Regions from separate parts of the Peribacillus asahii genome, predicted to be linked through region 2. Evidence: predicted binding sites of a transcription regulator. Region 2 holds the regulator's gene; each other region holds the start of a gene.
The links. Region 2 encodes Rex, which represses fermentation and respiration genes when NADH is low (regulators of the CRP and FNR family bind a similar motif). Its sites were predicted from a motif close to TTGTGAAATATTTCACAA; they were not measured.
Positions count from the first base shown of each region.

Region 1 (10,025 bases), 410 kb from region 2:
ATAAAACGATTGGGGCCCCAGACCAAAATCAACAGCGTCCTATAACAAAGCCTAATAAAAATACCGATATGAAAAGAACTACTTAAAACAGCAGCTCTTTTCATATCGGTATTCATGTAACTGTTATATTTGTAACTACTAAACTACTAATCCGCCATCCACACTTAAAATGGTTCCATTAATATACCCTGCAGTATCGGAAGCTAAAAATAAATAAGCCTCTGCAATATCTTCTGGTGTACCTAGCTTTTTAAGCGGCGTCTTTTCTTTCATTGCATCAATGACTTTTTGCGGTACGGTCGAGACCATATCCGTTGCAATGAAGCCTGGTGCTATGGCATTCACACGAATCCCTTTTGGACCAAACTCTTTTGCCCACCCTTTAGTCATCCCAATAATACCTGCTTTTGTGGCCACATAATTACTTTGACCGATATTCCCATATATTCCAACTACAGAAGAGGCATTTAAAATAACTCCCGATTTTTGATCCAACATAAATGGAGCGACAGCTTTTGTACATTTAAAGACACCTGACAAATTGACAGCAAGCACCTTTTCCCAAGCTTCTTCACTCATCTTTACAAGAAATCCATCATTTGTAATGCCTGCGTTATTAATCAAAATATCTATTCTGCCATATGTATCAATTGTTGATTGAACCATCGTTTCTACTTGTGCAGTATTCGTTACATCGACTTGAAAGAAGCTTACGTCATTACTTCCAAGGTCAGCTAATGCAGCTTGCCCAGCCGACTGGTCATAATCACAGATTACTACTTTAGCACCTTCTTCAAGAAATCTTTTGGCTGTTACTTTTCCAATCCCTTTCGCACCACCTGTAATGATGGCCACTTTTCCCGCTAACTTCACAGCCTTGCACCTCTTTTCTTAATCTTTATAAAGTGGGAGGACACTAAATCCTCCCACTCTACTTGTTTGATTATTCCATTGGCACCTTACTTAAATTTTATAAAGACTCAACGCTAGTTTTGTATTAGATTCCACTAAATCAACAAACCCTTTTTGAGCTGATTTCATTTGGTTTAAGAAATTTTCACGAAGGCTTTGTTGTTGAGTGATTCCTTTTTTAATAGAATCTTGTAATTGATCTTGGGATTGATTTAAAAGGTTAAAAGTTTCTTTCAAAGGAGTTACTGTAAATTGCTGAACACGAAGGCTCACCTCATCAAAGTGCTCATTCCATTTATCAAAAGTCTCCCCTGCTTCTTCACCGTAAAGCGTTTGAATATTTTTCTTTCCTACTACACGAAGTTCCTCAACTAATTTCTTTTGTTCTTGTTCAATTCTTGTTAAATCTTCCGTCAATTTCTCCCACACCTCTCTTTGATATCCGATTGCTTGAATTGACACATTCTCCACCTCTTTTTGCGAAGCATGAATTGTATTCAAACTATTTGTCCAGCTGTCCAGCAAAGAATCACCTAAATTACGAACATCCTTATTATTTTGATCTTTTTTGTTTACTGCCATGATAAAAACCTCCTAAAAGTAGAAATTTATTGTGATTGCAGGAATACTGCAAATTCACTTTATAAGTAAATACAACAAACATTAATTCTCCTCTTTATCATCATCGCGTTGTGATAAAGATGTAGGGAGGAACATATCCATATAGATAGTAAAAAAGCGATTTAATATGGATTGGTATTGCGTAAGCGAATCAGTGCAAGTTTGCAAATACGCCTCACCAGCCTCTGTTAATGAATAAATTCGCTTAGCTGGGCCCCCTGTTGACATATCCCATTCAGATTTCACCATGTTCTCTTTTTCTAGCTTTCTTAATGTTCGATACACATTTCCTTGATCTACAGATGTAAATCCAAATCGGCTTAACTCTTGAATTAATTTGTAACCATGTAAATTCCAACCTCGAAGACTTAACAGAAGAACAGGTATCATTAAATTTTTGGGCATATTGTTCATCATACTCTCATCTTTGGCTGTCGAATCTATAGAAGTATTTTTCTTATCTGTTGTCATCTTGTATCACCCACTCAATATGTTAAATAGTCTCTATGTGTAATTTACACCTATATGTTCCAATTGTCAATTAATTTTGGTAAATATTAAAAAAATTACCTTTCCTTATTCTGGTTTAGTTGGTATTATAAATTTGTAATATATTTCAAACAAAACTCATGGACGGGAGAGGGCATATGAATCAGCAAAAAAACTTAAACCCATTTGAATTGTGGAAAGACCTTTTTAATCAAAGCAGTACCATTATTGATGAAAATCTGAAAGACGAATCAACTTCTAAGGTAATGGGGCAAGTCCTTGAGATGAATCTTCTATATAAGAAGATGCTAAATGAAACAACAGAACAGTATTTCGAGCAAGTTAATATTCCAACTCGCACTGATCTGTCAAATATCTCAGCCCTAATCATCAACGTGGATTCAAAAGTGGATGATTTAGAAGATTTAGTTGAAGAAACTGCCTCTAATTTAGTGAGCCAGGCAGAATTAAAGCGAGAAATGACAGATGTAAAAAATAAAATTAAAACCCTAGACACTAAACTTAATGAAATTATCAATTTATTAACAAAAGAAACTACTACTAATAATAATAAAGTAGCCAGCAAAGAAACAACTAAGATACAGCAAGGGTAACTAAGTAATCTATAAAGATGTTTTACTATTTTTATGTACATAGTAACTAAAAGGAGACTAACAAAATGACAGAGTTAACTAACAAAGTAGCTATCGTTACAGGCGGTAGCCGAGGAATTGGTGCAGCAATCGCAATGGAATTAGCAAAAAACGGAGCAAAAGTTGTTATTAACTATAATCGCAGTGCGGGATTAGCTGAGCAAGTCATCGAAAGCATTAAAAAGATTGGCGGAGAAGCTTATGCGGTTCAAGCAGATGTTTCAAATTCAGAAGAGTCAGAGAATTTAATAAAAGAAACTATTAATCACTTTGGTAGATTAGATATTCTTATCAATAACGCTGGAATTACAAGAGATAGCACATTTAAGAAGCTAAGTGAGGAAGATTGGAGAACTGTTATTGATGTTAACTTAAACAGCGTTTACAATACTTCTTCTATCGCTCTTCCATATCTTTTAGAATCAGATGCAGGAAGAATCATTAACATCTCTTCTATTATTGGACAAGCTGGAGGCTTCGGACAAACAAACTATGCTGCAGCAAAAGCTGGAATTATTGGGTATACAAAATCTCTTGCTTTAGAACTTGCAAAAAGCAGTGTAACAGTAAACTCTATCTGCCCAGGATTTATCGACACAGAGATGGTTCAAGAAATTCCAGAGAATATTCGTGAAAACATCGTAGCTAAAATTCCAGCACGTCGTTTTGGACAACCGGAAGAAATTGCACGTGGAGTTGTTTTCTTATGTAAAGACGGTGGATATATTACAGGTCAACAGTTAAATATTAACGGTGGACTTTATATGTAATTCTTTGAACATGCTATAAAGCTCTTCATACTACAACGAAAGGTGTGGAACAATGAGTAACACTAGTTTAAAAGAATGGACAGAATTTTCGAATTTAACTTTAGTACCTGAGGAGGTTAAGGGCCAATATGAACGCTTCACGAAAGCAACGAACGTATTGGTAAGAGAACCTGAACCAGAAGTAGGCCAATCACCGAAAGAAGTGATTTGGACTAGAAATAAAGCGAAGCTATATCGCTACACATCTGAACAGCCCCGAAAGCATGCTGTTCCACTTCTACTCGTTTATGCATTAATCAATAAGCCATATATTCTAGATTTAACAAAAGGCAGCAGTTTTGTTGAATACTTAGTTGACCGCGGCTTTGATGTTTATTTACTTGATTGGGGTACACCAGGCTACGAAGACAAAAATATGAAAATGGATGACTATGTTCTAGATTATATTCCTCGTGCTGTTCGAAAAGTATTGCGAGCATCCAACGCAAAGGAAGTTTCAATTCTTGGTTACTGTATGGGAGGAACATTGACATCTATCTTCGCTGCTCTTCACTCTGAATTGCCAATTCGCAACATCGTGTTTATGACGAGCCCATTTGATTTTGAAGATACAGGCTTATATGGTTCTTTCCTTGATGAGAAATACTTTGATGTCGATAAAGTCGTCGAAACTTTAGGAAATGTTCCACCAGAAATGATTGATTTCGGAAACAAAATGTTAAAACCGATGGCAAACTTCTACGGACCTTATATCAGTCTAGTAGATCGAGCTGACAATGAACAGTTTATCAAGAGCTGGAAGCTTATACAAAAATGGGTAGGCGATGGTATTCCGTTCCCAGGTGAAGCTTACCGTCAATGGATTAGAGACTTCTATCAACAAAACAAGCTGATTAAAGGAGAACTTGTCATCCGTGGTCGTAAAGTTGATTTAAAAAATATCACGGCAAATGTCCTTAATTTAGCAGCTGAAAAAGATAATATTGCTCAACCACATCAAGTAGAAGCATTGATGAATGCTATCTCTAGTAAGGATAAAAAGTACGTGCTCCTTCCTACTGGACATGCGTCTGTAGCATTCGGACCTAAAGCTTCCAAAATCACTTACCCAACCGTTGCAGATTGGTTAGAAAAACGCTCATCATAAAGCGCTAATATCATCTGAATAAAAATAAAACAAGGGACAAAGTCATATTGTACTTGTCTCTTGTTTTTTTAAGCACTTGATTGAATTACGCACATGATTTTAAAAAATCCGTAACGTATTGATTAAAAAGCTCCTTCTGTTCGATATTACTTAAGTGACCGGCATTTTTTAAAATCGCTGAATGCGCTTTCCTTAAAAACGCTTTCATTAAATAAATATTTACAGACGGTGTCACTTTATCATGCGTGCTTCCAATTAGTAATACAGGTTTTTGTATACTAGGAAGCATTGAGAAGTAATTGACTCCAATTGGAGCTTTGGCTGCTTCAATATAAGTGTCCCGTATATGAAAAGCCTTCTTAGCCTCCTCTTTATACACTTCATCATACAGCCCTCTTGTCACAATATGTTCAATTAAATCCTCTTCACCTTTTCGAAGAAGCTTAGATGATTCATTAATAATACTGCTAGCTAATATAGATGGTACATAAGATGTTGTATTTGAAAGGATAAGCCCCTTTACTAAATCTGGACGCTGCTTATATAATTCCTGTGCGACAATTCCTCCTAAGGAAAATCCACATATGAACGCTGACGGAACCTCTAAATACTCCAATAAATCAATAATATCTAATGCGAAATTCCCAACGGTAAGACTTTCATTAATTTCCGTTTCTCCGTGACCTCTCATATCTGGAATGACCAATCTATACTGATCTGCTAAATCATGCTGCGGGATCCAAGCTTCCTTCTTGCTCCCTAAACCATGTATAAATACAACTGGTGTTCCTGTACCTAAATCGTTGTACTTTAACATTTTCAGTCCACCTTTCAAATGATGAGGCTTTAAAAATGAGTGTGGTCGAACTAGCCCTGTAAACGTTTTCACATTTACTTTCCAACTTCCATTACTCAACTCACCTTTTATATTGTATTACCAACGTAACCAAACCGTTAATTTCCTTTTTTATTATTTTATTGTAGAACCGAAGAAATAATTTATAAAAAATGTCTCAAATTCATAATTTCTTAAAGATGAAGATATTCTCGTTATTTAGAATATCCAAAAAACACCCAAATTATAATCGTATTTATAATAAAATATAACTATTCTCTTACTCTAATCGAAATACAAAAAACGTCTCCCTACAAATTAATGTAGAAAGACGTTATAAAATAGCGATTAAAAGAAAAAACGATTCCTTCATATGAGGCAGATATTGACGATGGCAGTTACATTGAACAAACTTTCATATAGATGATCGATTCTCTCCTTATGTCAAAAACTACACGTTTTCCTTCTCAAATATATACAATTGTCCATTATTCGCCACTTTAAACTTCGGACCCTTAAATCCTCGATTTAGTAATTCCTTCCGTATATAAATCATAATGGCTGCATGACTGACGATTAAAACATCCTCCTCGCCACTCTTTATTATCTCATCAAACACTCGTTTAATCTTCTCTTTTGTTTTTCGAATATCTGAACGAGTATCCTTTTTTAAGTAAGCAAAAAAACGAACCCCAATTGCCCAGAAAAGAAAAGGCAATTTAATTTTGCCATTAAAAGTAGGAGCTGGAATTTCACAAAGATCATCAAGATGTACAATCTCCCCTTGATAAATGTGCTGCGCCGTCTTAACAGCCCGCGGCAGCGTACTTGAATAACACTGTTTCCATTTAATATTTCCTAAGTCACATTTCATATATTCAATATCTGCCACATCATATTCATCAAACCACTTTTTTAAATCCGCTGGTGTAGCCATCTTGCCTTTTGGCAAATCCTTTTGGACTCTAAAATGTCGTACTAAACCAATTTTCATTTCTCTTTCCCCTGTTCTCTAAACGAATAATTTATCTATATGATTAGACGTATGATGTGGTTTCTCTATTTCTATTCACTGACCATAGATAACTCTTGAATGCTACATATTTTTCTAAATCGGTATTTCCCACTAGGATCTGTAAATTGATAATCATTTACTAATTTCTCCAGAGCCCCTTTTAATTGTTCCTCAGTGACATAAGCGTTTATTTCTTTTTTCCAATTCTCGTTTTCTATTAGAACAGTATATGGAATAGTCGTTAATACTTCCTCATAAATTCCAATTCTCTCATCAATTCCAAAGCTAGAATAGATACTCTCGCCTTGCTCCGCATAAATATAATCGGACTCTAGTTCCTCTACTAACACCTCAACAAATGCTTTTGCTTTTACAGGCTTCACCCGAATTTCTGCCTTCGCCTTTACTTGATCAATGCGTTTATCTTGAATCCCCATCGTTAACTGGACATACACTGGTCCATACATCTGCTCAATATTTTCAACTAATTCTTCTTCTGATTGAAATAACATCTGCCATACCTCCTCGATTTCTCTCAATTATATAATAAATTACATCAGTAAAAAGTAAACAGACTCCACACAATTTAGTGTGAAGTCTGTTTTTTGACCTAAATAAATGATTAATTATTAACTACATAAAACTCCGGTGGAATTGAATCAAAATGTCTTCTGTGGTATAACATTGGTTCCTTTTGTTCAATCTGAATATCAACAACTTTACCAATTAGAATAGTGTGATCTCCAGCTTCAATCGTTTGAAACGTTTCACATTGAAGGACTGCAAAAACTCCCTCAATGATTGGAAGATTGTGTTCTGAAACCTTCCATTCACATGTACTGAAACGATCAACATTTTTACTAGCGAAGTTTTTACATACATCTTGTTGATCACCTGCTAAAATGTGTACAGCAAATTTCTCTCCATTTACAAAAGAATCAATAGTACTAACTTTATGATCAATTGACCAGAGTACTAGAAGAGGATCCAGCGAAACAGAAGCAAACGAATTTACAGTTAAACCAACAGGATTACCACCTTTATCCGTTGTCGTCAGCACAGTTACTCCAGTTGGGTAATTTCCCATTACCTCTTTAAATAAGTTTTGTTTTTGCTCGATTGACATTATAAATCTCCCCTTTTTTTCATTCTTTTAATTTTTAGATTTCATAGTTAACTTGCTATCATTTCATACACTTCTTAACAGAAAATCAGTGATTAGCAATTCCTTTAACGTCATTTCCTGTATTCGCCTTAACAAGAATTTCTGAAAAATTATCCTCTACAACCGGTTGCCTACGTGCACCGATTAGTGTGCCAATATAAGCAGCTAAGAAACCTAACGGAATAGAAACGATGCCTGGTGATGCAAGTGGGAAAATAGGATCTCCAGTAAATAAAGCAGCTCCTGGTACCGGATTCCAAACATTTGGACTTAAAGCAAGCAGACCAATTGTACTGATTAAACCTACAAGCATCCCAGCGATAGCCCCTGTTTTATTGAATTTCTCCCAAAAAATCGTAAACAAAATAACCGGTAAATTCGAACTTGCAGCAAGTGTAAGGGCTAGTACGGCTAAAAATGTCACATTAAACGCCTGTAAGTATAAGGATAAACCAATCGAAATAATCGTGATTACAATGGATGAAACACGAACCATAAACATTTGTTGTTTTTCCGTCGCTTTTCCATCTTTTAAAATTTCATTATAAAAATCATGTGAAAATGCCGTTGCTCCTGTTACAACAATTCCAGAAACAACTGCGAGAATAGTAGCGAAAGAAACGGCTGAGATGAAAGCAAACAAGAAGTCTCCCCCAACTAGCTGAGCTAACAGAGGGCCGGCCATGTTCCCGCCTGGGCTAGCCTCTATAATATTAGCAGATCCAACTAATTTCGCTGCTCCAAAGCCAAGGAAAATAACCATAACGTGGAAAATACCTAAGATCCACATCACCCAAACGACAGATTTTCTAGCTACTTGAGCATTAGGTACAGTAAGGAAACGCACTAAAACGTGAGGGAGACCTGCTGTTCCTAAAATAAGGCCAAGGGTTAAGGAAGCGGCCTCCAAACCACTCGTATATTTTACACCTGGATTTAAGAACTCTGCTCCAAATGGCGTAGTTGTTTTCATTTCAGTAAAGATTCCAATAAAATTAAAATCTAACCTCCACATGACAAGGACAAATAAAATAATGGATCCAGCTATTAAGAGAATAGCTTTAATGATTTGTACCCAGCTTGTCGCCGTCATACCTCCGAACAAAACAAAGGCTAACATAAAAATTCCTACAATGATGACCGAAGTATTATATGGAATACCTAATAATAATTTAAACAAAGCACCCGCGGCCACAAGTTGTCCAAGCATATAAAAAATCGAGATAATCATTGTATTGAGAGCGGTTACACCACGCACCTGCTTATACTTAAAGCGAGCCGTTATCATATCACCTAGCGTATATTTCCCTAAGTTACGTAACGGTTCTGCAACTAAAAATAAGATTACTAGGAAAGAAACGAGCGCACCGTACATCAAAAAAAATGCATCATACCCAGTTAATGCAAATGCTCCAATTAACCCTAAAAATGTAGATGCAGACATAAAATCCCCTGCTAAGGCAAGGCCATTTTGTCTAGCCGTCAAGCCACCTCCGGCTGTATAAAAAGAACCCGCTGTTTTTGTTTTTTTAGAAGCGAAATACGTAATGAAAAGCACCCCTATTGACATGAACACAAAAAGAATAATGACATTCAAACTCATCGTTTATAGTCCTTCCTTTTCCAAAATTTCTTTAGCTGCTTCATCAAATTGAGCCGCTTTCTTTATATACATCCTACACACCCATAGCGACATCGCAGTCATAGAAACACCGTAAATCCAAGCCCACGTAATATCTCCTATTACAGGATGATTTAATATGTCTGTATAAAAAGCTAGAAGTGGTAAAAGAAGTGAATAAGCCATATAAAAAATGGTATACGAAACAATAAACCTTTTCTTTTGTGAAAGCAACTGTTTAAATTCCTCAGATGAAGCGATTCTTTTGTAATCAATAAACTGTTCTTCTTCTTTAACGATAGCATTGCCTTCTAATTGAGCCATATTTAACAGCACCCCAAGTCGAAATAATTTCATATTCCTTTAAAGTTTAGGCTGCCCCCATCTATTCTTAAAAATTTTGAATATTAGGGAAGCAGCCTGACACTTCTCTATATTCTTATACAGAAAACCCTTTAATTCTTTTTCTCAACCCAGCTATATTGATAGTTTTCATCCTCTAATCGTTGTGCTTTCTTAACGACTTTTAAAGGACGGAATGTATCGATCATAACGGCCAATTCCAATGTCTCTTTCTTGCCAATACTATCTTCAATTTTGCCTGGATGCGGACCATGCGGAATGCCCGATGGATGAAGCGTAATCGATTCTTCTTTTACTCCCTTTCGGCTCATGAAATTTCCTTCAACATAATACAAGACTTCATCGCTGTCTACGTTACTATGGAAATATGGAGCTGGAACAGCCTCTGGGTGATAATCATATAAACGTGGAACAAAGGAGCAAATAACAAAATT
Region 1 covers NZ_CP026095.1:742,255-752,279, reverse strand. The annotation lists gene fabG (3-oxoacyl-ACP reductase FabG) at 139-873, opposite strand; gene BAOM_RS03820 (hypothetical protein) at 964-1,494, opposite strand; gene phaQ (poly-beta-hydroxybutyrate-responsive repressor) at 1,576-2,004, opposite strand; gene BAOM_RS03810 (polyhydroxyalkanoic acid synthase subunit PhaR) at 2,181-2,636, shown strand; gene BAOM_RS03805 (3-oxoacyl-ACP reductase) at 2,702-3,445, shown strand; gene phaC (class III poly(R)-hydroxyalkanoic acid synthase subunit PhaC) at 3,498-4,592, shown strand; gene BAOM_RS03795 (alpha/beta fold hydrolase) at 4,678-5,409, opposite strand; gene BAOM_RS03790 (histidine phosphatase family protein) at 5,879-6,421, opposite strand; gene BAOM_RS03785 (hypothetical protein) at 6,493-6,954, opposite strand; gene BAOM_RS03780 (flavin reductase family protein) at 7,065-7,568, opposite strand; gene BAOM_RS03775 (solute symporter family protein) at 7,654-9,210, opposite strand; gene BAOM_RS03770 (DUF485 domain-containing protein) at 9,214-9,585, opposite strand; gene BAOM_RS03765 (homogentisate 1,2-dioxygenase) at 9,684-10,025, opposite strand, start outside.
Region 1: a site for Rex is predicted at 2,138-2,155, ahead of BAOM_RS03810 (polyhydroxyalkanoic acid synthase subunit PhaR). Genes of this name have one in related genera too.

Region 2 (10,025 bases):
TGCGAAGACATTAGCTTGGACATTAAATATTCCATTATCAGCGATTTCAAGCTTAGAAGCTTTAGCTGCTAATGGTCGCTACTTTAACGGATTGATTTCACCATTATTTGATGCAAGGCGGGGACAAGTGTATACCGGTTTATATGAGTATGATGAGAATGAGCAATTGAAAGAAATTGTGGCAGATTGCAATATCTTATCGTCAGAATGGGCTGCCCGTCTTAAAGAGTGGAATCGTCCTATTTTATTTATGGGACAAGATATAGAAATTCATCGTGAAGCACTTAGTGAGGTGCTTGGGGAGCTAGCGGTGTTTGTTCCGCCTTCTTTGTATAATCCAAGGCCAAGTGAGCTAGCTCTTCTTGGAAAAGATAAAGAGGAAGAAGATATTCACTTGTTTGTTCCAAATTATGTACGTATGGCTGAAGCTGAAGCAAAGTGGCTTGAACAGCAGGAGAACCAAAAAATGATGAAAGCGAACGATAACAATGAGTAAAACGATGACGTTTCGGCTGATGAATCGAGAAGATATTGATCAAGTATTAGAAGTAGAACGACAGTCTTTTACTTTGCCGTGGAGTAGAGAAGCTTTTTATAATGAGCTCGATCATAATCAGTATGCAGTGTATTTAGTTATTGAGGATAACGGTAAAGTTGTAGGGTACTGCGGTGCTTGGATTGTATTAGATGAGTCACATATCACGAATATTGCGATTTTACCTGAATATCGAGGGCAAAAATTAGGTGAAGCTCTACTCCTGAAGATGATTGAAATATCGATTAGTAAAGGTGTGGTTCGGATGACGTTAGAAGTTCGAGTGAGTAATGAAGTTGCAATTTCTTTATATGAAAAATTAGGTTTTCAAAAAGGTGGTATCCGTAAAGGATATTATACTGATAATCGTGAAGATGCATATGTAATGTGGGTGAATTTCTCGTGAAACAAGAGCAAATTATATTAGGTATTGAGACAAGTTGTGATGAAACGGCTGCGGCCGTGATAAAAAACGGAACGGATATATTAAGCAATGTTGTGGCTTCTCAAATTGAAAGTCATAAGCGATTTGGTGGGGTCGTGCCCGAAATTGCTTCTCGCCATCATGTTGAACAAATTACAATAGTAATTGAAGAAGCATTACAACAAGCGAATATTACGTATCAAGATATAGATGCCATTGCGGTGACTGAGGGGCCGGGATTAGTCGGAGCTTTATTAATTGGTGTAAATGCAGCTAAGGCGATTGCGTTTGCACATGGAATACCATTAGTTGGTGTTCATCATATTGCAGGACATATTTATGCAAACCGTTTGATTCAAGAGATTCAATATCCAGCGCTTTCACTTGTTGTCTCAGGAGGGCATACAGAATTAGTGTTATTGAAGGAGTCTGGCTCATTTCAAGTCATTGGTGAGACTCGTGATGATGCTGCGGGAGAGGCCTATGATAAAGTAGCGCGAACATTGAATTTACCTTATCCAGGCGGTCCGCATATTGACAGATTAGCACATGAAGGAACACCGTCCATTAAGTTACCTCGTGCGTGGCTGGAAGGAAGTTACGATTTTAGTTTTAGCGGATTAAAATCGGCTGTTATTAACACACTTCATAATGCAGAGCAGCGCGGCGAGGAGATTAAACCGGAAGATCTTGCCGCAAGCTTTCAACAAAGTGTAATTGAAGTATTAGTGACAAAAACGATTTCTGCAGCAAAAGAATACGGTGTAAAGCAATTGTTACTAGCAGGGGGAGTAGCAGCTAATAAAGGGCTGCGTGCTGCGCTCACTGAGGCTTTTAAGGAAGTGCCGGAAGTAGAATTAATCATTCCTCCGCTTAGTCTTTGTACAGATAATGCAGCAATGATTGGAGCAGCAGGAAGCATTTTATTCGAAAAAGGAAAACGCTCTAATTTAGCGTTAAATGGAAACCCAGGATTAGATATTGAGGCTTTTTAAGAATGTGCACATATATTGATAAGGGTTGATACGGCGGAGCTATGTATATAGCTCTGCTTTACTTATTCATAAAAGTGATTTTGATTGTATCTGTGGATAAAAAAGTCTGATAATTAAAAAGTGAATGTGAATAACTTGCGTTTTTGTTGATAAGTAGCATAATTTTTGTGGATAATGTGGAAAAGTTCGAATAAAGCTTGAATGAAAAGGAGAAGGTTGTGTATATTTTTGTGGATAAAGTTTATTTTAGTAAGAAGCGAATGCTTTAGGATGCGGATATAGAAAAAGGCCGACTTAAATCAAGGTCGACCTTCTTAATATCTATATTTATCTCATACTTAATGGATAGTAAGAGCCCCCACTGATGGAAGTTTCTTATATATCCAGCTCTGCCCACTCTTCTAATAGAAGATCAAGGGCTGCTTGTGCCTGCTCTAGCTTTGTTTGAATTTCTATCACCTTTTCGTGATTTTGAAATACTTCAGAATCACAAAGAAGCTGATTACACTCTTCAATATCTGCCTCTAATTTTTCTATTTCTCCTTCAATCTCTTCAATGCGGCGCTTGCGTTGGCGCTCTGCTTTTTTCGCTTCTTTATCAATGATGTAGCTGTTTTTATCCGTTACTTGCTCTGGTTGTTTACTTTGTGTTTGTTGTTGTTCGAGTGCTTCATGTTCCGCTTGTTCTTGTTTTTTCTGAACATAGTAGTCATAATCTCCAAGGAACTCTACACTGCCATCTTTAGAGAGTTCAATGACCTTCGTTGCAATTCGGTTAATGAAGTATCGATCATGTGAAACGAAAAGCAATGTTCCTGGATAATCGATTAAAGCATTTTCAAGGACGAGTTTGCTATCGAGATCTAAGTGGTTTGTTGGCTCATCGAGTATTAAAAAATTACCTTTTTCCATCATCATTTTTGCTAAAGCAAGTCGTGCTTTTTCACCACCGCTAAGAGTAGAGACTGTTTTTAAAACGTCATCCCCGCTAAATAGGAAGTTTCCAAGTACGGTGCGTATCTCTTTTTCCGGCTTTAAGGGGTGTTCATCCCATAATTCGTTAAGTACTCGTTTGTTGGAAACGAGGTTCGCTTGCTCTTGATCATAGTAACTGATCTGAACATTTGTGCCAAAGTGAATGTCACCTGAAAGAGCAGGCATCTTATCAATAATGGTTTTTAATAGTGTTGATTTGCCGACCCCGTTCGGACCGACGAGTGCAATGCTTTCGCCTTTTGTGATTCGAACGTTAATGTGTTGGGCAACCTTTTCGTTTTGATAGCCAATTGCCAGCTCGTTTAGCTGCAGTACTTCATTTCCACTTTGCTTCTCAATTTGAAAAGAGAAAGAAGCAGATTTTTGATCGCCTTGGGGTCTATCTAAGATCTCCATTTTCTCAAGCTGTTTTCGTCTGCTTTGTGCTCGTTTGGTAGTAGAAGCTCGTGTAATATTCCGTTGAACAAAATCACGCAGCTTTTCAATTTCTTCTTGCTGCTTTTCAAATTGCTTCATATCTCGTTCGAAATCTTCCGCTTTTCTGATTAAATAAGAGCTGTAATTGCCGTGATATTTTTTCATTGAGTGTCGTGAGATTTCATATACTTGATTAACAACTTTATCAAGGAAGTATCGGTCATGAGAAACAATGAGTACAGCACCTTGATAGCCTTGTAAATATTGTTCAAGCCAAGAAAGTGTTTCAATATCTAGATGGTTTGTCGGTTCATCCAGGATTAAAATATCTGGTTTTGTTAAAAGTAATTTACCAAGGGCCAGTCTTGTTTTTTGACCCCCGCTTAAGGTGGAGATAGGTGTAGAAGGGTCAAAGCTGCCAAATTGAAGCCCGTGCAAAACAGAGCGAATATCTGCTTCATATTGATAGCCGCCGGACTCTTTAAATTGAACTTGCAGGGCATCATATTCACTCAGTACTTTTTGATAAATGGCTTCATTAGAGAAAATATCTGGATTTGCCATCTTTTCTTCTAATTGGCGTAAGGTTTGCTCTTGTGAAATGAGATGGTTAAATACGGTTAACATTTCATCCCAGATGGATAGTTCTGATTCAAGGCCTGTATCTTGGGCCATATAGCCGATTGTGACCCCTTTTGGTTGAATAATTTCTCCACCATCATAAGACAACTGTCCAGCAATAATTTTTAATAGTGTAGATTTCCCAGCACCGTTACGACCTACTAGAGCAATTCGGTCTTTATGTTGAACTTCGAGCTTCATATTCGATAGAATGAGTTCCGCTCCGTAATATTTAGATACTTGATTAACTTGTAATAAAATCATGAATTTCACCTCAGGTAGCATTATCCCGAACAAATTGTTATAGAACGTCTATCAGTTTTCAGATATACTGTTTTTTGACTCTAGACGTTTAAGCTTTTCTTCTTAGTGTACCGTATCATTGAACTTATCGGCAATAGAATGGTTATTTCGTTTCAAAACAAGATGTTACATTATGTGGAATAATGGTGTATGATTTATAATAGGGATATTATAACGTAAGATTGTACACTTTCGAACATAGTGCAGTTTATTAAGAGTAAGATGACAGAATCCCTATTGTTTTTAGAAGAACGAGCAAGTTGGGAATGGAAGCGTTATCAGTGATATTTTGAATGCATCTCATGCTTCTATGGAATATAGGCAGAAGAATAGATTGAAAAGCGCGTGTGAAAGCGAGGGAGAATAATGAATCAAGGACAATTAAAAATACCGCAGGCTACGGCCAAAAGACTACCCTTGTATTATCGATTTTTACAAAACCTACATTCCTCTGGGAAACAAAGGGTTTCTTCAGCAGAGTTGAGTGAAGCTGTTAAGGTAGATTCAGCAACGATACGTCGTGACTTTTCGTACTTTGGCGCACTTGGAAAAAAAGGATATGGATATAATGTTAATTATTTATTATCATTTTTTAGAAAAACATTGGATCAAGATGAAGTGACGAAAGTAGCGTTAATTGGTGTAGGGAATCTAGGTACTGCTTTTTTAAATTATAATTTCTTGAAAAATAATAATACAAAAATTAGTATGGCTTTTGATGTGGATGAAAGAAAAGTCGGTACGAATATAGCCAATGTTCCAATTTATCATATGGATGAAATTGAGAGCCGTCTGCAAGGAGAGCATGTTACAGCTGCAATCTTAACCATTCCAGCGCATGTGGCTCAGCCCGTTACAGATCGTTTAATTGCTGCTCAAGTAAAAGGAATTTTAAACTTTACCCCAGCACGATTAAATGTACCTTCTTCTATTAGAATTCATCATATTGACTTGGCTGTTGAATTACAGTCATTGATTTACTTCCTGAAACATTATCCAGTATTAGAAGAAGAAATCGCTGATATAGAGGATGGAATACCAATAAATAAATAAATAAATAAATATATTCTTAAGGCTAATGAAACGATTTTTGGTTCATGCATATGAAACCGTGTACATGAGTTGAAGATGAACAGTGTCTAACATAGCCAAAGAAATAAGCAGCTGATGACAGCTGCTTATTTCTTCTTTTGAATCGATTTTATTTTTACATGTAGTAAAAGCATTCGGATACCGGAGCCGAAGTCCAATGTAGCAATAAAGATAAGGAAATAAGCAAAGAATCCCCAACCTGATGATGTGACAGTTTGGATGGCGAAAGCAGTGAATACGATACCTAAACATATATAAATAATGCTTAATTTTAAAGGTGATTGATGTCTCATAAAAATCCTCCGATGAAAGCTTGCATATTTTGCATGAAATTTTGGATGTCTTCATAATACATTTGCAAAATGACAACGAATGTATTCATAGATACATGAGCAATAATTGGTACTAGAATTCGTTTCGTCTGTACATAAAGGAAAGCGAAGGTAAAGCCCATTGCCGAATATAATAACAAATGCTCTAGTTCCATATGTGCTAAACCAAAAATGATGGAGCTAATCAAAGCTGCAATAAAGAAATTAAATCGCTTATATAAGGAACCGAAAATAACTTTTCGGAAAATAATTTCTTCTAATATGGGACCAATAATAGAACTCACTACTATCATTAATGGAATCTTATCAATGACAGATAAAATTTCCTGCGTATTCGCTGATTGAGTTTGAATGCCAATCCACTGTTCAATTGTAATCGCGATACTTTGTGCAAATAAAGCGAGAAAGACTCCACATATTGCCCAAAAGGTAGAAAGGGAGATGGACGCTTTATCGCGAGTGAGTGCTGATTTTTTCATATCATGTCGCATGAAAAAGAGAGTAAGCAGAAGAGCTAATAAAAAACTAAAAATGGACCAGTAAGCAAAAGCTGTTAATCTCAATTCTCCACTAGGTACTCCTAACGTTTTTCCAATGAACATAAAGAGCGGCAGTCCAATAAATCCAGAGAGCTGCATGGCAAGATACGTAATAATGACATACCAGTATTCTTTTCTCAAAAATAATTCTCCTTTAAGTGAAATCATTCATACATGGGTACAGTGAAAATGGTATCAAAAAATATTGAATAACTCCACTTTTATAGGTGCTATTCAATCATATTTGTTGTAGGGATTTAATAGAATGGGTAGGGCTACTTTTAGTATGAGAATCTATTATCAAAATTAATGTAAAAATTTTTGATGAAGATACTTGCAAAACAGGAATGATTTATTTAATATAATAATTGTGTTAGCACTCATAGGTGTTGAGTGCTAATAATTCAAAACAGTTAATCATAAGAATTTGAGGGGGTTGTTTCACTTGTTAAAACCATTAGGTGATCGCGTTATTATTGAACTAGTTGAGTCAGAAGAAAAAACAGCTAGCGGTATCGTACTTCCAGATACAGCAAAAGAAAAGCCACAAGAAGGTAAGGTCGTAGCAGTTGGTACAGGCCGTGTTCTTGAAAATGGCGAACGTGTTACTTTAGAGGTTGCCCAAGGCGATCGTATTATCTTCTCAAAATACGCTGGTACGGAAGTCAAGTACGAGGGTACTGAATACTTAATTTTACGCGAAAGCGATATTTTAGCAATTATTGGCTAATTATACAACAATACTTAACTGAACGAAAATTTTAATGAAAAATGATTAGGGAGGTACTTATACATGGCTAAAGAAATTAAATTTAGTGAAGAAGCTCGCCGCGCAATGCTTCGTGGTGTAGATGCGCTTGCAGATGCAGTAAAAGTAACATTAGGACCAAAAGGACGCAACGTCGTTCTTGAGAAAAAATTCGGTTCACCGCTTATTACAAATGACGGTGTAACAATCGCAAAAGAAATCGAGCTTGAAGATGCATTCGAAAATATGGGTGCAAAATTGGTTGCTGAAGTAGCAAGCAAAACAAATGACGTAGCTGGTGACGGTACAACAACAGCAACAGTTCTTGCTCAAGCAATGATTCGTGAAGGATTGAAAAACGTAACAGCTGGTGCGAACCCAATGGGTATCCGTAAAGGAATCGAAAAAGCGGTTAACGCTGCAATCGAAGAGTTAAAAGCTATTTCTAAACCAGTTGAAAACAAAGAATCTATCGCACAAGTTGCGGCGATTTCTGCTGCTGACGAAGAAGTTGGTAAACTAATCGCTGAAGCAATGGAACGCGTTGGTAACGACGGTGTTATCACAATTGAAGAATCTAAAGGTTTCACAACTGAGTTAGACGTTGTAGAAGGTATGCAATTCGACCGTGGATATGCATCTCCATACATGGTAACTGATTCAGATAAAATGGAAGCTGTTCTTGATAACCCGTACATCTTAATTACTGATAAGAAAATTGGTAACATTCAAGAAATCCTTCCTGTACTTGAGCAAGTTGTACAACAAGGTAAACCACTATTAATCATTGCAGAAGACGTTGAAGGTGAAGCACTTGCAACACTTGTTGTGAACAAACTTCGCGGAACATTCAATGCAGTAGCAGTTAAAGCTCCTGGATTCGGTGATCGTCGTAAAGCAATGCTTGAAGATATCGCAGCTCTTACTGGTGGAGAAGTAATTACAGAAGAAGTAGGTCTTGACCTGAAATCTGCTACAATCCAATCATTAGGACGCGCTTCTAAAATTGTTGTTACAAAAGAAAACACAACAATCGTTGAAGGTGCTGGAAACGCTGACGCAATCCAAGCTCGCGTAAATCAAATCCGTGTTCAATTAGAAGAAACAACTTCTGAATTTGACCGTGAGAAATTACAAGAACGCCTTGCTAAATTAGCTGGTGGTGTAGCGGTTATCAAAGTTGGTGCGGCTACTGAAACAGAATTAAAAGAACGCAAACTTCGTATTGAAGATGCATTGAACTCTACTCGTGCTGCAGTTGAAGAAGGTATCGTAGCTGGTGGTGGTACAGCGCTTCTTAACGTATACAATAAAGTGGCTGAGCTTCAAGCTGAAGGCGACGAAGCAACAGGTGTGAAAATCGTTCTTCGTGCGATTGAAGAGCCTGTACGTCAAATCGCTCACAACGCTGGTCTTGAAGGATCTGTTATCGTTGAGCGCCTTAAAGGTGAAGCGGTTGGAACTGGATTCAACGCAGCTACTGGTGCGTGGGTAAACATGATCGAAGCTGGTATCGTTGACCCAACGAAAGTAACTCGTTCAGCTCTACAAAACGCTGGATCTGTTGCAGCTATGTTCTTAACAACAGAAGCAGTTGTTGCTGACAAACCAGAACCTGCTGGTGCTGCTGGAATGCCTGACATGGGCGGAATGGGCGGAATGGGTGGCATGATGTAATCTGCCCGGAAATCCTTGTAAGTAAAGGTTTCCTAGCTAGAAAAATGTGAAATGATAAAGTAATGTATATAATTTTAGGCTTCTCATTAATTGGTACAAATTGATGAGAAGCATTTTTTATTTTTGGGTTACATGCACAGTTTGGGACCCTAGAAGTCTCATCCGTGCTGGGCACACATAAAATTAGCCGGGAAGAACTTAATCTTCTTGGCTAATTTGTAAATAAGCATGAATTCTCACGGTTTTTTATAGTGAATTCATCTCTTTAATCAATTCCGATATACTTTTCACTTTTCTTCCATTATATTCGAGATATTCTGATTCATATAAATCAATATATACCGTTTGCATTCCAATGTTAATGGCTGGAGCAATGTCATTTATATAATTATCACCAATAGATAATCCTTTTTCAGGTCGAATATTGAACTTTTGTAAGAGGTCTAAAAAATGTTTCTTTGTATCTAGCGGTTTATTTGCTTCTGTGATGATATTTTCAAATATGTCCTGCAAATCTAAATTTTGAAGAATGCGATGTACATCTTCTGGCAGCTGCTTTTTTAATTGTTCCGAATAATAAACGAAATGATCTGTATCCTCGTATAAAGTGCCGTCAAAATCAAAATGACTAATTCCGCGTTTTCTATTATACTTCTTTCCATTGTTGCCTCCGGTATTTTCCTAAAAAGTTATCCACTAGTATATTTTCAACATAAAAAGGCCTAAAAATATACAGGAACTTAATGAGTATTTAGGGTAATATTGTAGTAGTTTGATTTTATTAATAATTCACACTACTTGCATAATTACCGAACATTATATTTACTTTTCAAAAAAATATTCGTGTTTTATTGACGGTTGGAATTTCTGATGTTACTATGTGTTAGTAAAAATTAAATACGGTTCTCGTATAATCCTGGGAATATGGCCCAAAAGTTTCTACCAAGCTACCATAAATAGCTTGACTACGAGGTTGTGTATATAAATATGGAGATAAATTCACTTTTTATTCCTATTATCTACCTATCTGAAGTCAAGCTCCGGTGTATCTTGGGGCTTTTTTATTTTTTTACAAGTGACTATTTTAATATGAATATATTAGGAGGAGTATTTCAATGAAAAAAGGTAGTAAGAATATAGTAATTCGTTTTTCAGGAATGGTCTATATTTCTAAGCCTTAAAAAGAGGCCTAAGAATAGGATACAAGGAGGAATTACTGATGCATGGGAATACTGCTAAAAAAATAGAATTACAAGCTGAAAATACTGCAGTAATAAATGAAAAATATCTAGATCCTAAAAAATGGCATAAGCAAGATACTACCTGGGCATTGAGCCTTTTTGGAA
Region 2 covers NZ_CP026095.1:332,987-343,011, forward strand. The annotation lists gene tsaB (tRNA (adenosine(37)-N6)-threonylcarbamoyltransferase complex dimerization subunit type 1 TsaB) at 1-496, shown strand, start outside; gene rimI (ribosomal protein S18-alanine N-acetyltransferase) at 489-941, shown strand; gene tsaD (tRNA (adenosine(37)-N6)-threonylcarbamoyltransferase complex transferase subunit TsaD) at 938-1,954, shown strand; gene BAOM_RS01825 (ABC-F family ATP-binding cassette domain-containing protein) at 2,330-4,252, opposite strand; gene BAOM_RS01830 (redox-sensing transcriptional repressor Rex) at 4,658-5,344, shown strand; gene BAOM_RS01835 (YdiK family protein) at 5,470-5,676, opposite strand; gene BAOM_RS01840 (CPBP family intramembrane glutamic endopeptidase) at 5,673-6,395, opposite strand; gene groES (co-chaperone GroES) at 6,700-6,984, shown strand; gene groL (chaperonin GroEL) at 7,048-8,679, shown strand; gene BAOM_RS01860 (HAD family hydrolase) at 8,926-9,312, opposite strand; purine riboswitch at 9,566-9,667, shown strand; gene BAOM_RS01865 (aromatic amino acid transport family protein) at 9,899-10,025, shown strand, end outside.

Region 3 (10,025 bases), 220 kb from region 2:
TATTTAAGGGAGCAGTTAGAAAAAAGAAGAAATCAAATGGTTTCAAGTCTTCAGCAATACTTGAATAAGCAGGTTGAGTTTCATATTCCACAAGGCGGCATTCATTTATGGTGCAAGATAAATGAAACGTTGAATGAGAAAAAGCTGCTGGAGGAAGCGATAAAAAGAGGGGTCATCCATGTTCCAGGTTCTACTTTAGGGTCGAAAAAAGGATATGTGCGATTTACTTTTGCTAGAGAGAATGAACTATGCATTCATGAAGGGATTAAAAGATTTTCTGCTGCCTTAAAAAATTTATAAAGATTATAAAGATGATAAAGATGATGAAGGAAAAGAGTGCCTTAAAAAGATGTTGTAATAACAATCTTTGGGGCACTCTTTTTCGTGTATCGCGAATTAATAAGGAGTAAAGACCATTAATGAATGAGGTTTTACTCTATTATTGATCTTTTCGTTTAGTGGAATTTTTAATCTATAGTGCATAGAATATTTTAATAAAATAATGACAAAATATTTTTGTCAAGTTTTTTTGTTGAAATTTTATAGAAATATTTGACAATTTTGTGAAATATATTAAAATAAAAGCAAAGGAGCTGAGCTAAATGAAAACCAATTTAGAAATATTGAACCCTTTAAAATGGGCATGTGGAACTGCTAATGTCATTGGTTTAGGTATCCTGATTGTAAGTTTTATTGTAAACGGTTACAAATGGAACTACATGTTATCGTTCATAGGACTAACAATTACTATTAGCGCGACACTCATATTTATGGTTGGTTTATTTTTCATTTTAACGGAAGAGCTGGTTTCAAATACGGACAAAGGGGAGAAGGTCATCCCAATTAAATCTAACGTATCCAATGTCGTTATGTTCAAAAGAAAAAGAAGAGTATCAAATTGATACTCTTCTTTCTACCTCTAACTTATATTCTCGGGATTTCATAAGCCCATACCATACAAAGTAAGGACTCTAGTATATTAATGACTGCAAGGAATACGGAATACCAAATATGTGCATAAATGGATGCTTTATCTTCAGATTCTCTAGCATGCATGAACATGACTACTTGGACACCAGATTGGACAAACGCTGTTGCTAGTAGAACGATTATTGCAACTGTAAGTGAAACTAAAAGGCATCATCGTGACAGAAACGGAGGAAAGCTATACGTCTCAAGACTATCCGTTTTGCGGAGGCAGACATCGAACAAAGGGAAGAACGTTGATTTGTTCTGTTCACAAAACAGAAATCCATCGTGATGTAAACGGCGCCCAAAATATTGCGCGCGTAAACAACATCACATGGCCGTCCAACCACTGGTTTCTGTTGTATTTAAACAGCCTGTTTGGTATCGACGTTTTTTGTCCAAAAAACAAGGAGATTCCTCTCTTAAGGACAAGCCTCCAACAGGAAAAAGTATCGCCGGTCGAACGGCGGAGTCGGCACAGACCTTGCCCACTTGGGAGAGAAGATCTCTCAAGCGTTGCTCACCTAAGTTTCACCTCTGCCTCTTCTTATAGAAGATGGTAAGTGGGATGTTTGTGAGAAAGAACCCCTTGGCTTTAGCCATGGAAGTGGTCAGAAGGGGACGTTCATCATAGAGGGAGTTTTAAGGAGCACCATAAAAAATTATTTTCATTAATCAATCTTTGAGCATGAACCGTGGCTTGTATGACAATGCCATAGCTGAATCCACGTTTAACATCATTAAAACAGAGTTGATAATCCAACCTATTCCGCTTTTTAAGGGAGACAAAAGTGCCTGGGTCCGTTCATTAGAAAGTCGACCCAGGCACTTTTTATTTATAAAAATTCAAAATAAAATTATACTAAAAAAACAGGAATCGAAATCGATTCCTGTTTTTTTAGTATAATATAACTCTTTTTTGCTATGCCTCTTTTAAATATTATTATATCAATGTATTTTTTTTGCGAAGATTTCCCCATCAATTGTTTTTGATAAGCAATTGATATCCCTTTTATTTTAGAGGAAAACGAAAACAGATTAATAAATTATTATATTCCCTTTTTCAAAATATGTTATTAAATATCCGAGATTCCATTTATTGTATAATTCTTCATGAACATTTTGTGACATATATCACTTTCCATTGTTTTTTTTTCTTAATGATACTAATATAAGAATGTAATTGTAAACATGATAGCGTTATCAATTATTTTCAACACAACTTCTAAAAAAAAAGAAAGGGGAATCTTTATGAAAATGAAATGGACTTTATTAGCTCTTATTTTCGCTATTGCCACTGTGCTTACTGGCTGCGAAAATCCATTGGCTGTCTTCGATCCAAAAGGTCCTCAAGCGGCAACACTCTCAGATACTATTATTCTTACAATTTGGATAATGCTTGCTATCTGTGTTGTTGTAACTGTTGCCTTTATTTATATGTTAGTAAAATATCGTGCGTCTAAACAAAGCAAAGATTATGAACCTCCTCACATTGAAGGAAGTGCAGTTGTTGAAACAATTTGGACAGCAATTCCAATAATCATTGTTGCTTTCCTATCCGTTGTTACTGTAACTTCACTAAAAGACGTTGAGGCAACGCCGAAAGGATATGAAAACAAAGAACCTCTAGTTATTTATGCTTCATCATCTAACTGGAAGTGGCATTTTAGTTATCCGGAAGAAAATATTGAAACAGTAAACTACGTGTATGTTCCGACAGACCGTCCGCTTGAGTTTAAACTTTATTCTTATGGACCAATCTCAAGCTTCTGGATTCCGCAGCTTGGTGGGCAAAAGTATGCAATGGCTGACATGGTAACTACGCTTCACTTGTTAGCAGATGAACCAGGAGAAATGTGGGGACGAAATTCAAACTTTAGTGGTAAAGGTTCTGCTCACCAACTATTTGATGTGCAAGCAGTTTCTCCTGCTGAATTTGAAGAATGGGTAGAAGAGGCTAAAGCTAAATCAGAGCCACTTACTGAAGAAAAATTCGACGAATTATTAAAAACAGAGCATGTTGGTCGACAAACGTTCACTGGAACGCATTTAGAATTTAGTCCAGCTCCAGAAGGTTCTCATAACATGGACGACATGGAGAACAAGGAAGATATGGAAGACATGGACCACGACATGGATCATGACATGGATCATGACATGGATCATAAATAATAGTCAACTTTAATAAATGAAACATATGAATTTCCAATTTTAAACATGACGAAAGGAGTCACAAAGTATGGAATTCTTTGAAAGATTCGCCGTGCCGCATCCAAGTTTTGCCATCTATGCATCGATGGTAGGGATTGCTCTTACTAGTCTCGCTATTGTTGTCGGCTTAACCTATTTTAAAAAATGGGGTTACTTATGGCGTGAATGGATTACAACCGTCGATCATAAGCGTATCGGGATTATGTATATCCTAGCTGCTTTGATTATGCTTTTACGTGGTCTTGTTGATGCGGTTATGTTACGTGCTCAGCTTGCCATTCCTGATAACACAATCTTAGATTCTCAGCACTACAATGAGGTATTCTCAGCACATGGTGTTATTATGATCATGTTTATGGCGATGCCGTTCTTATTTGGTTTAATGAATATCGTTACTCCACTACAAATTGGTGCACGTGACGTTGCGTTCCCACGTTTGAATGCAATCAGCTTTTGGTTGTTCTTCATGGGTGCTATGTTATTCAACATCGCTTTCGTAGTAGGTGGTGCGCCTGATGCTGGTTGGACATCTTACTTCCCGCTAGCTAGTGAAGAGTTTAGTCCATCAGTGGGTACGAATTATTATATGATGTCGCTTCAACTTTCAGGTCTCGGTACATTAATGACAGGTATTAACTTTTTGACTACCATTTTTAGAATGAGAGCTCCTGGCTTGAAATTAATGCAACTGCCAATGTTCACATGGGCTATGTTAGTTACTAACGTGCTAATCATAGCGGTGTTCCCTTTATTTGCAGTAGCACTTGCATTTGGGGCAATGGACCGTATGTTCGGCACTCAATTCTTTACAATTGGTAATGGCGGTATGGATATGATGTGGGCAAACTTGTTCTGGGTTTGGGGACATCCTGAAGTATATATCCTAATCCTGCCTGCATTTGGTATCTATAGTGAAATTATTTCAACATTTGCACGTCGTAACCTATATGGTTATAAATCAATGGTTGCTTCAATGGTCGCTATCACTATTCTTTCTCTAGTTGTATGGGCTCACCATTTCTATACAATGGGGCAAGGAGTATTAGCAAATAGTATTTTCTCTATTGCAACAATGGCAATTGCCGTTCCAACAGGTATTAAAATCTTTAACTGGTTGGCGACACTTCGAAAAGGTAAAATCGAGTTTACAACGCCAATGCTTTGGTCTTTAGCATTTATCCCAACCTTCTTAATTGGTGGGGTTACAGGGGTTATGCTTGCGATGGCAAGTGCCGACTTCCAATATCATAATACGATGTTCTTAGTTGCTCACTTCCATTACACAATTATTCCTGGTGTAGTATATGCGTTTATTGCTGGTTTAATTTACTGGTGGCCAAAAATGTTTGGTTTTATGCTAAACGAAAAAATCGGGAAAGTTTCATTCTGGTTGGTAGCCATCTTCTTTAACGTAACATTCTTCCCGATGTTTATTACAGGGTTAGATGGTCAAGCACGCCGTATGTACACATACTCTGAAGAAACTGGTTTCGGTCCATTAAACTTGATTGCCTCTATTGGAGCAATTGGATTAGCTCTTGGTTTCATTGTGCTTGCATACAACATCTATTGGAGTACTCGTTATATGCCAAGAAATATTGGTTCAGATCCATGGAATGCACGTTCTCTTGAATGGTCACTTCCTAGTCCAGTACCTGTATATAACTTTGCAACACTACCACGTGTTAAATCGTCAGAAGCATTCTGGGATGCTAAGAAAAAGGGTCATAACTTATTCCCAGATAAAGTGGAAGAGATTCATATGCCAAATAACAGCGGTTTACCGTTTATCATGAGTGTCATCTTCTTTATTGGTGCGTTCTCTTTAATATTTGATATGGTTCCTTTAGCAATTATTGCCCTAATCGGAGTCTTTGCTTGTATGGCTTACCGTTCATTTGAAGCTAACCATGATCACGGATATCATATTCACGTAAAAGAAATTGAAGAAACAGAAGAAAGATTGCGAGGTGCTAACAAATGAAAATAGATAACTCGCTTCCACTTGAATATAGTACAGAAGAAAATCGTTTGAAGATTTTAGGTTTTTGGATTTTCTTAGCTGCCGAAATTGCGCTTTTTGCAACACTTTTCGCGACTTACTTTGCATATCAGGGCCGTACAGGTAACGGTCCTGGTACGGAAATTTTCGAGATGACACCAGTATTAATTAACACATTCGCTCTGTTAACAAGTAGTTTTACCATTGGATTGGCAGTTAATGCTATGCGACTTGGCAATAAAAAAGCAATGTTAACATTCCTTGGTATCACATTAGCTCTTGGACTTGTATTCTTAGGAGTAGAAATTAAAGAGTTTTTCACATTCGTTCATGAAGGAGCAACAATCCAAACAAGTGGGTACTTATCAATCCTATTTTCAACATTAGGAACACATGGTGCTCACGTATCACTTGGTTTCTTCTGGGGATTATTCATCATTATCCAAGTGGCGAAACATGGATTAACTCCACACACAGCTAATAAAGCGTTCATCTTTTCATTGTACTGGCACTTCTTAGACGTAGTTTGGATCTTCATCTTCAGCTTCGTCTACTTGAAAGGAATGATGTAATATGGCACAGTTATTTCCTAAGCACCATGTAATGGGATTTATTTTCTCGTTGGTCCTTACAGTAGTTGCTCTTTCTGTTGTTGTTTATGAGCTTTCTTATACAACAGCAATGGCTATTCTGCTAATAACTGCTTTCATGCAAGCTGGCGTTCAATTAGTAATGTTTATGCATGCTGGAGAATCTGAAGATAAGGCTACAATTTACACTAACGTTATCTATATGGTATTCTTTGCTATAGTAACGATATTAGGTACACTATTACTGTTCATTTGGGATATGTAATAATATATAAAAGAAGAGTATCAAATTTGATACTCTTCTTTTTATTTCTGGCTCATAATCTTATTCTGAGTCTTTTTCTTATGTTTTAGAGGGCTGCAATGAGTAACAATTTGCTCAAGGGCCCTCAGCCTCTTTCATGCGGTAGCAAGCCGTGTTGACGAATCATACGGTCAATAGCTTGAAGTCGCTGCATAAAATCGGCTGAATTTTTGGATGGCCGGATTAGGATTGGAAATCGTTAAGGAATTAGTTGATGCCCAGGAAGGTGGCAAAATTAAGGTGCAAAGTCAGATTGAACAAGGAACTCAATTCTTAATTGCGTTACAGAAGTTGAAAAATGAAAACGTGTTATAGGTCAGTCCTTTGATATAGCCCGTAACATTCCCTAAACAGCTCAATTGTCCAGTGTAATCTTGTACATTCTCTTTTGAATTTAAGACTTTAAAAAGGCGAAACTAATTTTCAGCAGGGGTTTGTGTCGTACCAATCAACACCATTTGATTCCAATAAAACAGACGTATTTTTAGGTTGTTTAAAGTTGTGAAATTAGTGCAATGTTAGTGTTATAGAGAAGATATATATCTATAAAAAAGAAGCAGGATTTGGAGCTTCCTGCTTCTTAGTTTTTCCATTGTTTTTTTACTTGAGAAAGAGCTAATTGATGGATTTCTTCCGGAGCTGTATCTCTTGTTGCTAATACATTTGTTTGGTAAGTTCTTCCTTGGAAATCAACTGTAACTGTAACTTTAATCATTGTCATCTTCCTTTCTAGAATTAGTTTGGATGTAAGAGAGGTATACTCCTTTTTTCTCGCAATTTTCGAGTGGTTTTAATATTGGGGGTATTAATTATTTTTTAATTATCTGATATTTTAGATAATTTGTCAATAAAATATTTTGTAAAAAATGTAAAAAACGTGGATTTTAAGAGGGAAATCCGAAAGCATCTGCTGCTTATTTGCTTTCGGATTATGTATTTCTTAAATTTTTGTTAAAATAATTCCAATGATTGCAATGAGAATACCACTCATTTGATAGACTTTTAATTTTTCTTGAAACAAATAACAGCCAGCAAAAACAACAAATAAACAATTTAGACTAACAATTGGAAAGATAATACTTGCAATCCCTGTACTTAATGCATAGAAGTAACACCCATATCCGACAATGCTTAATAAACCAACAGCTGTTCCGATTCGAAGTTCAGATGCTTGTACTTTCTCACGTTTGAAAATAAGCGTAATCAATAAATAAATGCTGCCGCCTCCATACATGGCGATGAGTACGTCCAGTGGTTGAAACTGTAAGTGTGTAGACGTTTGCATTAGAATGCCTAGTGTTCCAAATGAAAAAATAGCAAAGCACACGTGCATAATCCAAACGAAATAGTGATGCTGTCCTTTTGCGTTAGGCGTATATTGAATTACGACTACTGCTATCATCATGAAAAATATACCAATCCATTGAGTAGATGAAATATGCTCATGGAAGATAAGAGCAGAACAGATGATTGGAAATATAGCATTTGCTGCTACTAATGGTGCTGTTAAACTGGCTGGTCCTTTTTCGAAAGCCCGTGATAATTGAATATTTCCGTTCGTATTTAGAATGCCAATTAAAGCACCAATTAAAAGAGTTAGTATATGGAAATTTGAACTGCCGGTAGCCATACTATAACTAAATGTGCATATAAAGGCAACTAAGTAGAAGAAAAATTGGATATGGATTTTGGAAAGGCCTTTTCCATTGCTCCACTTAAAAATACTGTTGTTAATTCCAAAACATAAACTCGTGACGAGTGCGGCAAAAATCCACATAATGAGATCGCTTCTTTCATATAAGGATGAAGATGTTTTTAATTTTACGCTCAAAAAAACGCTACAGCAATAAAAATTTGTAAGGGTTGAAAAGTTATATTGACATATTTATTTAATTTCCCTATTCTTAATAGGGATTACATTTCCATAGACACATTCCGTTATAACGGAAGAGGTTCATAGTAACAACCCTCTATAAAAAACTATGGTTTGAATGAGGACACTAATCAACCATATCTTAGAGGGGATATGGTTTTTTGTTTATGGCTGTGTTAAACGATAGGGTTAATTGATAATACCGTTTAACACAGACCCGTTTATAGCCTTTATGGGCATCGTTGTAAGAGCATAAATACTGAGGAGGATTTGTTGAATGGCTGGAAGATCAGAAAGTGAGCTGCAGGATATTACGTTACTTGGGAATCAAGGAACAAAGTATTTATTTGAATATACTCCAGATGTGCTGGAGACATTTGATAATAAGCATATAAGTCGAGATTATTTCGTTAAATTTAATTGTCCAGAATTTACGAGCCTATGTCCAATGACGGGACAACCAGACTTTGCAACCATTTATATTAGCTATATTCCTGATGTGAAAATGGTGGAAAGTAAATCGTTAAAGCTGTATTTATTCAGTTTTCGTAATCATGGAGATTTCCATGAAGACTGCATGAATATTATTATGAATGATTTAATTGAATTAATGGATCCGCGTTATATTGAAGTATGGGGGAAATTCACGCCCCGTGGCGGGATTTCGATTGATCCATATACGAACTATGGAAAACCTGGTACAAAATATGAAAAAATGGCGGAGCATCGCTTGATGAACCACGATTTATATCCAGAGAAAGTGGATAATCGCTAAAGAGTTAATAGAATGAAAAAGACAATTGCTTAGGCAGTTGTCTTTTTCAGTTTAGCTTCAGATGTATGAGCTGAAAATTGAAATGGATTTCTAGGATGACACATTTCATATCATGGTCTGTGTCCAAATACTTTAGGAAATTTTTAGGGTGATTTATATTTGAAATGTAAAGTAAGAACGTATATATTTTTAGTTTTTTCGCCAAGAGTCCACTCTGAAAATACAAATGTTCGCTATAAATAGAATTTGTGCTTGATTGTTTGAGGAAAACAAGTGATAATAATAGAAGAATTTTTACTGAATATTTCTAACAATAGGGGATGTCGTGATGAAAGTTATTAAATTTGGTGGCAGTTCATTAGCTTCTGGTGAGCAATTAAAAAAAGTGTTTAATATAGTAATCTCTGATTCTGAACGGAAAATTGTTGTTGTTTCAGCTCCTGGTAAAAGAAATTCTGATGATATAAAAGTAACCGATTTATTAATCGCTACTGCAGAGCGTCAATTACGCAATGAAAAAAGTGAAGAATTGATTGAAGAAATCATCGCACGTTATGCAAGTATTGCTGAGGAATTAAGTATTCCTGCAGATATTATCGCGACAATTCGTGAGGATCTTTTAGCTTTAGTATACGCGGATCAAAGCGATGAGAAGCGTTATATTGATGCGCTGAAAGCAAGCGGTGAAGATAATAATGCGAAGCTTGTAGCCGCGTTTTTCCAAAGCCAAGGTGTAGAAGCGGAATATGTATGTCCAAAGCAGGCTGGGTTAATTGTAACGGATGAAGAGGGATATACAAGTGTATTACCTGAATCTTATGAAAGATTGAGTGCTTTGCGTGATAGAAAAGGAATTGTTGTGTTCCCTGGATTTTTTGGATACACAGAGGATGGAGATGTATTAACGTTCTCACGCAGTGGTTCAGATATTACCGGTTCAATCTTAGCTGCAGCTGTTAAAGCAGATTTCTATGAGAATTTTACAGATGTTGATGCGGTTTATTCCGTGAATCCAAATGTAGTGTCTAATCCTAAGGAAATCCGCGAGATTACATATCGCGAAATGCGTGAGTTGTCTTATGCAGGTTTTACTGTTTTACATGATGAAGCATTAATTCCAGCATTTCGTGCAGGTATTCCGGTAAACATTCGCAATACGAATAATCCTACAGCACCAGGAACACTTATTGTGAATAAACGAAACAATACAAATGGGCCTGTTATTGGAATTGCGAGTGACAAAGGATTTTGCAGCATTTATATCAGCAAATATTTAATGAACCGTGAAGTTGGTTTTGGTC
Region 3 covers NZ_CP026095.1:549,183-559,207, forward strand. The annotation lists gene pdxR (MocR-like pyridoxine biosynthesis transcription factor PdxR) at 1-300, shown strand, start outside; gene BAOM_RS02815 (hypothetical protein) at 603-902, shown strand; gene BAOM_RS25435 (cytochrome C oxidase subunit IV family protein) at 925-1,062, opposite strand; gene BAOM_RS24805 (transposase) at 1,146-1,532, shown strand; gene qoxA (cytochrome aa3 quinol oxidase subunit II) at 2,221-3,141, shown strand; gene qoxB (cytochrome aa3 quinol oxidase subunit I) at 3,209-5,164, shown strand; gene qoxC (cytochrome aa3 quinol oxidase subunit III) at 5,161-5,754, shown strand; gene qoxD (cytochrome aa3 quinol oxidase subunit IV) at 5,756-6,037, shown strand; gene BAOM_RS02850 (ATP-binding protein) at 6,251-6,391, shown strand; gene BAOM_RS02855 (BA3454 family stress response protein) at 6,657-6,791, opposite strand; gene BAOM_RS02860 (DMT family transporter) at 7,017-7,907, opposite strand; gene queF (preQ(1) synthase) at 8,227-8,724, shown strand; gene BAOM_RS02870 (aspartate kinase) at 9,053-10,025, shown strand, end outside.
Region 3: a site for Rex is predicted at 2,092-2,109, ahead of qoxA (cytochrome aa3 quinol oxidase subunit II). Genes of this name have one in related genera too.